DNA from 2 places in the Comamonas sp. 4034 genome. Region 1 is predicted to be linked to the other one. Evidence: predicted binding sites of a transcription regulator. Region 1 holds the regulator's gene; the other holds the start of a gene.

Evidence for each region. The regulator HrcA, encoded in region 1, represses chaperone genes, less so after heat shock. The targets are predictions, from matches to a motif close to TTAGCACTCNNNNNNNNNGAGTGCTAA.
Region 2: a site for HrcA is predicted at 1,977-2,003, ahead of groES (co-chaperone GroES). Genes of this name have one in related genera too.

The regions. Positions count from the first base shown of each region.
Region 1 covers NZ_JBNDIT010000024.1:115-3,533, forward strand. Annotated here, with positions in the region: tRNA gene ABIE32_RS19375 (tRNA-Ile) at 662-738, opposite strand; gene hrcA (heat-inducible transcriptional repressor HrcA) at 780-1,781, opposite strand; gene ABIE32_RS19385 (NAD kinase) at 1,810-2,712, shown strand; gene recN (DNA repair protein RecN) at 2,709-3,419, shown strand, end outside.
Region 2 covers NZ_JBNDIT010000005.1:127,087-130,505, forward strand. Annotated here, with positions in the region: gene groL (chaperonin GroEL) at 1-1,377, opposite strand, end outside; gene groES (co-chaperone GroES) at 1,468-1,758, opposite strand; gene ABIE32_RS07335 (TetR family transcriptional regulator C-terminal domain-containing protein) at 2,176-2,859, opposite strand; gene ABIE32_RS07340 (NAD(P)-dependent oxidoreductase) at 3,305-3,419, shown strand, end outside.

The DNA.
Region 1 (3,419 bases):
AACACAGCGTTTGTATTTGATCACGAAGGACATCTATCCGTATGCCATGTGCAAGGAAGGGAGTCACCTCTCTATCTCTGGCCGCTGATGACCGCGGTGGTCACCGCTCCGATGGTTACGATATCCATCATGGCGTGTCTCCCTGGGGTCTTGCCAAATACTCATTTCGGAGATGTACGCGCGCGTGAGCGCCATTGTTTCTCTGTTTGGCGGCCCGTAAGGTACGCAACCTGTGGTACGCAGCAAGTACGCGCACAAAGTCTGCCATGGTCATCATTTAGCCGAAGTGCTTAACCAGGGCTATACAGGCGAAGGTGAACGCCGACAAGGCCGAGGGTGTACCAAAAGTCCACCTAATCCTGGCCAGGACCGACACTGGAACCAAACTTTTGCGCTGTCAGGTTAGAAAATTCGTTTTTTGGGTTGGTGTGGCACAACTTCATGCCAGGCGCGCGTATGACGACCCAAGCCACAAGGGACTTTCACAGAAGTTGAGAACTTTTGAGATGTACGCGTACGCGCGCGAGACACTGACGGATGAGCAACACCAGGAAGTAAGCCTGAGCTGCAAAACCATGCACCGATGGCTACACAGTGGCTACACGCATCATAGAAACGAAATTTTGCTACCTATTAAATAGCAGACTTCCTATATGAATACTGGTAGGGCGTGTTGGACTTGAACCAACGACCAAAGGATTATGAGTCCTCTGCTCTAACCAACTGAGCTAACGCCCCAGCACCACCACCTTTGCAGGTGAAGCTAGGCATTCTAGCGTCTATTTGGAATGGCTCAGCGCGTTGGAAACCAGCTTTGAGGTGATTCCAACAATCTGGATCATCTTTTCATAAGACATGCGCTTGGGCCCGATCACCCCCAGGGTACCCACGATCTTGCCATTGATCTGGTAAGGCGTACTCACCACCGACAGCTCCTGCACCGGCAATATCTGGCTTTCACCACCGATATAGATCTGCACGCCTTCGGCCCGGTTGGAGCTTTCGAGCAGATGCAGAATCTGCGTTTTCTGCTCAAACAGGTCAAACGCGCGACGCAGATTGGTCATGTCATTGCTGAAATCGCTGACAGCCAGTAGATTGCGCTCGCCCGCGATGACCAGCTCGTCCTGCGCCTGGCCCTCATCCTCCCCGACATGAACGGCCGCCAGCATCAGGGCGCCAATCTCGTCGCGCAGCTTTTCCACCTCTTTGCGCAACAGCTGGCGCACCTGGTCAATGGCCAGGCCCGCATAGTGTGTATTCAGGTAGTTGGCCGTCTCGATCAACTGGCTTTGCGAGTAATCGGATTCGGTGAAGATCACGCGGTTCTGCACATCGCCATCGGGCGACACCAGGATCACCAGAATGCGCTTTTCCGACAGTCGCAGGAATTCGATATGCCGAAAGGATGAGCTTTTACGCGGAGCCTGCACCACACCCACAAACTGCGACAGGTCGGAAAGCACTCCCGCAGCGCTCGCAATCACCTTTTGCGGCTGCTCAGGCGCAATTTCCGCAGATACCATTTGGTCCTGCTCGACCGTCAACATCGTGTCGACAAACAAGCGGTATCCTTTCGCAGTAGGCACCCTGCCTGCGGAAGTGTGCGGACTGGCGATCAGGCCCAATCCCTCCAGATCAGCCATCACATTGCGGATGGTGGCAGGAGACAGATCAAGGCCAGACGCCTGCGTGAGCGCACGCGACCCCACCGGGTGACCATCCGCTATGTAGCGTTCCACCAGGGTTTTCAGCAGCAATCGGGCGCGATCATCGAGCATGGTGGCATTTTAATGATGTAATTTGCGTATGCAGTCTCGCTTTCAACACATTGCCCTGATTGGCAAATACCATGCGCCGCCTTCTGCGGAGGTGCGCCAGCAGTCCATTGTCGCCTTCAGCCAGATTGCCAGCTATGTCGAGGCCCGGGGCGGCACTGCTTACCTGGAGCAGGAAACGGCCAACTTCACCGGCATGGACCACTACCCCACGCTCAGTCTCGACGAGGTGGGCAGGCGCTGCGATCTTGCCATTGTGTTGGGCGGCGACGGCACCATGCTGGGCGTGGGGCGAGAGCTGGCCAAGTACAACACGCCGCTGGTAGGTATCAACCAGGGGCGGCTGGGCTTTGTGACGGATATTCCGCTGCAGACTTTCCTCGCCCCCTTGTCGGCCATTCTGGCGGGCGAGTACGAAGAAGAGATTCGCTCGATGATCCATGCGCTGGTGATCCGCGATGGCGAGTGCGTATTCCAGGCCTTGGCGTTCAATGATGTGGTCGTCAACCGTGGCGGCACATCGGGCATGGTGGAGCTGCGGGTGGAGGTGGACGGCCAACTGGTGGCCAATCAGCGCGCCGACGGCTTGATCATCGCCACCCCCACCGGCTCCACAGCCTATGCGCTGTCGGTAGGTGGCCCGATCGTGCACCCGGCGCTGGCCTGCTGGGTCATGGCGCCGATTGCGCCGCACATGCTCTCCAACCGCCCGATCGTGGTGCCCGATACACAGGAGATTTCGATCGAAGTAATTGGCGGACGCGACGTAGCGGCCAATTTCGATATGCAGTCGCTGGCCTCCATTCTGCGTGGCGACAAGATTCTGGTGCGGAGTGCTCCCCATAAGACACGATTCCTCCACCCTCGCGGCTGGAACTACTACGCCACCTTGCGCAAGAAACTGGGCTGGAACGAAGGGGGCATCACACCATGAGCCTCAAGCGCATTGCGCTGCGCGATTTTGTGATCGTCGAGCAGTTGGAGGTTGATTTTTCGCCCGGCTTCACTGCCTTGACCGGAGAAACCGGCGCTGGCAAATCGATTCTGATCGACGCACTGCAACTGGTGCTGGGCAGCCGCGCCGATACCGGCTTTGTGCGCCAAGGCGCTGTTAAATCAGAATTGATAGCAGAGTTTGATACGCCATCTGCGCTGATGCCGTATTTGACTGAGAATGAGCTGCAGCCCGATGCATCATTGCTGCTGCGCCGCGTGATTGATGCCCAGGGCAAGAGCAAATTCTGGATCAATGGCGTGGCGGCGACCGCAACCCAACTGCGCAACATTGCCCCGGCCCTGGTCGACATCCACGGCCAGCACGCCTGGCAAAGTTTGATGCAGGCAGAGCCTGTGCGGCGCCTGCTGGATGCCTACGCCAATGCCGATTGCAGCGGCGTTCAAGAGGCTTACCTCGCCTGGCGCGCCGCAGACAAGGCGCTACAGCAGGCCCGGAGCATGGAAGCGACCCACCAGCGTGAGCGCGAGCGGCTGCTGTGGCAGATATCCGAAGTGGACAAGCTTGCCCCCGCCGAGCAGGAATGGGAAGAACTCAACACCCAGCACACGCGGCTGTCCCACGCCCAGGCCCTGATGGATGCCGCCACCCATGCAATGGCCGCCCTGGAAGATGAGGACAGCGGC
Region 2 (3,419 bases), on a different contig from region 1:
ACCGGCGTTGGACACGATTTCACGCAGAGGCGCTTCGATGGCCTTGAGCACCAGCTTGATGCCGGCGTCTTGCTCGGCATTGCCGGTAGCCAGGCTGCCCACGGCTTGCTTGGCGCGCAGCAGGGCCACGCCACCGCCGGCCACAATGCCTTCTTCCACGGCAGCACGGGTTGCGTGCAGCGCGTCTTCCACGCGGGCCTTCTTTTCCTTCATTTCGACTTCGGTTGCAGCGCCAACCTTGATCACAGCAACACCGCCGGCCAGCTTGGCCACGCGCTCTTGCAGCTTTTCACGGTCGTAGTCGCTGGTCGCTTCTTCGATCTGGGCACGGATTTGCTTGACGCGGGCTTCGATTTCAGCAGCTTGACCAGCACCGTCGATGATGGTGGTGTTTTCCTTGCCGATTTCGACGCGCTGGGCTTGGCCCAGGTCTTCCAGGGTCACCTTTTCCAGGGACAGGCCGACTTCTTCAGCGATGACCTTGCCACCGGTCAGGATGGCGATGTCTTCCAGCATGGCCTTGCGGCGGTCGCCGAAGCCAGGAGCCTTCACAGCCACAACCTTCAGGATGCCGCGGATGGTGTTGACCACCAGGGTTGCCAGGGCTTCGCCTTCGACGTCTTCTGCAATGATCAGCAGAGGACGGCCAGCCTTGGCCACGGCTTCCAGCGTAGGCAGCAGGTCACGGATGTTGCTGATCTTCTTGTCGAACAGCAGCACGAAGGGGTTGTCCAGGACAGCGGCTTGCTTTTCTGGGTTGTTGATGAAGTAGGGCGACAGGTAGCCGCGGTCAAACTGCATGCCTTCAACGACGTCGAGTTCGTTGTCCAGCGACTTGCCTTCTTCGACGGTGATCACGCCTTCCTTGCCGACCTTGTCCATCGCGTCAGCAATGATCTTGCCCACGGATTCGTCGGAGTTGGCGGAGATCGAGCCGACCTGGGCGATTTCCTTGGAGGTGGTGGTAGCCTTGGATTGCTTCTTGAGCTCTTCCACCAGGGCGGCGACAGCCTTGTCGATGCCGCGCTTGAGGTCCATTGGGTTCAGGCCAGCGGCCACGTACTTGGAGCCTTCGCGCACGATGGCCTGGGCCAGCACGGTAGCGGTGGTGGTGCCGTCACCGGCGATGTCGTTGGTCTTGGAGGCCACTTCCTTCACGAGCTGGGCGCCCATGTTCTGCAGCTTGTCCTTGAGTTCCACTTCCTTGGCCACGGACACACCGTCCTTGGTCACGGTAGGGGCGCCGAACGAGCGCTCCAGCACCACGTTGCGGCCCTTGGGGCCCAGGGTTACCTTGACGGCGTTTGCCAGAATGTTCACGCCTTCAACCATGCGTGCACGTGCTTCACCGCCGAATACTACGTCTTTTGCTGCCATTTTTGGCTCCTACAAAGATTGGGTTCAAATATGCTTCCAGGGCCGATGTATCAAACTCTGGTAGCTATGAAAATTGAATGAGCGAAAAGATTACTTTTCGACGACTGCGAACAGGTCTTCTTCTTTCATTACCAGCAACTCGTTGCCGTCGACCTTCACGGTCTGGCCAGAGTACTTGCCGAACAGCACGCGGTCACCGACCTTCACGCCCATGGCGATGGCTTCGCCCTTGTCGTTCTTCTTGCCTGGGCCGACAGCCAGCACTTCGCCTTGGTCGGGCTTTTCCGCTGCGTTGTCAGGAATGTAGATGCCCGAAGCCGTCTTGGTTTCGTTTTCCAGGCGCTTAACGATCACGCGATCGTGCAGAGGACGCAGGTTCATAACAACTCCTTCAATATCAAATACCGGGTTTTGATGGGAAAAGGCCCAGCGCAAAGGGCCAAGCCTTGAGTGCAAAACGGTCAGGAATGGCGAACCAGAGCCGCTAACACAACCCAGCAAATCGTAGATTTACGGTTGAGACGAGGCGCGAGGCAGCAGGCAGTACAGATATACGACAAGGCCGAGCAACGACGTATCAAGGGTTGTGTTAGCGGCACTTAGCACTCCACCCCTTCGAGTGCTAATAATAAGGGTGTTTGATGACAGTTCAAGAGCGGGGGGTTAAAAAATCGGCGTTGGCCGCTCATGGTCTTGCAGGGTTTCAGGCGAAAATGAGAATAAGCGCTTGCAGCGCAAGCGCATATAGCTATTGAAACAGGAGCAAATTGGAGCCTTCGTATCTTTTGAAGGAAGCCATCAGCCCGCCAGATCGACCTTCAGGGTGGCTGCAATCATCTGCACGAGCAGGGTTTCAGCCGCCAGGTAATCGGTGGGTTCAAGCTGGCTTTGGCCCAGCAGCAAAGCAAACTGGGTGCGCTGGTCCACGTAGCCCTGGGTCAGTGCCCAGATGGTGAACATCAGATGGGTGAAATCGACCCGCGCAATCAGGCCTTGCGTGGCCCAGTACTCAAACACGGCCACGTTGGCCGCCAGCAGCGGTGCAATGCGTTCGCGCACGGCAGCGCCCGCAAAGGGGGCACCCGCAATCATCTCCTTGGTGAACAGTTGGCTCGCAAAGGGGCGGTTGCGCGAAAACGCAAACTTGGCGCGGATGTACTCGCGGATCTGCTGGCGGGGATCACCGTCTTTGGACAGGTCTGTCATGTGGACAAGCCAGTCGTCCAGCAGCGATTCGAGTACGGCCTGGTACAGCGCCTCCTTGCTGGGGTAGTAGTACAGCAGGTTGTGGCGGCTGAAACCCGATGCTGCGCCAATGGCCTCGAGCGAGGCGCCCTCAAAACCATCGCGTGCAAACACTTCTTCGGCGCAGGAGAGGATGTGGTTCTGCTTGCGCAGGCGTGCCGCCGACGGGCCGCGCAGCAGGCTGTAGCCCGAAGATGAATCCGCGGAGGCGGTGGAGGACGGTGACGCGCTGGACATGGCAACTCACAAGCTCGGATGGCGCCACAAGCTGGGACGGGCGCCTACCTGCCTATTGTGCGGCCAGATGCCATGCCCATTGCGTACTTTGATGCACAACAAAATGAACCCAGTCTTTCAGGTGTATGAAGTGGCGGTGCTCAGCACGCTGCGCGCAAGCAGTCCGTAATCGATTGTTCAATGCTAGTGTTTTTACCAGTGCGTAAAACTTTAATAAGGCTTTTAATGGATTTCAACAGCGTTGCGGCAACAGCAGCGCAGAAGATAAAACACCCACGATGAGGGCCTGATGAACCCTCCCCGGTTGGTGCAGCTTTGGAGGCAGACGGATTGCGCAGCATTCCAGTCTGCTTGGTTGAGTTGTGGATGCGATGGCGCTGGGAAGGCGGCAGAGTCACGACGCCGCTCGAACTGGTGCTGATAACCCGGTCGAGGAGGATGAGTCATGGACGGATCCAAGGGATGCGGTGTGCGCGCAGGACGGCTTGGCGCGGATCAATACGCCGACAATTTTTCCGATGCACACCCGCCGCTGACGTGGGCGCAGGCATCGATCGAAG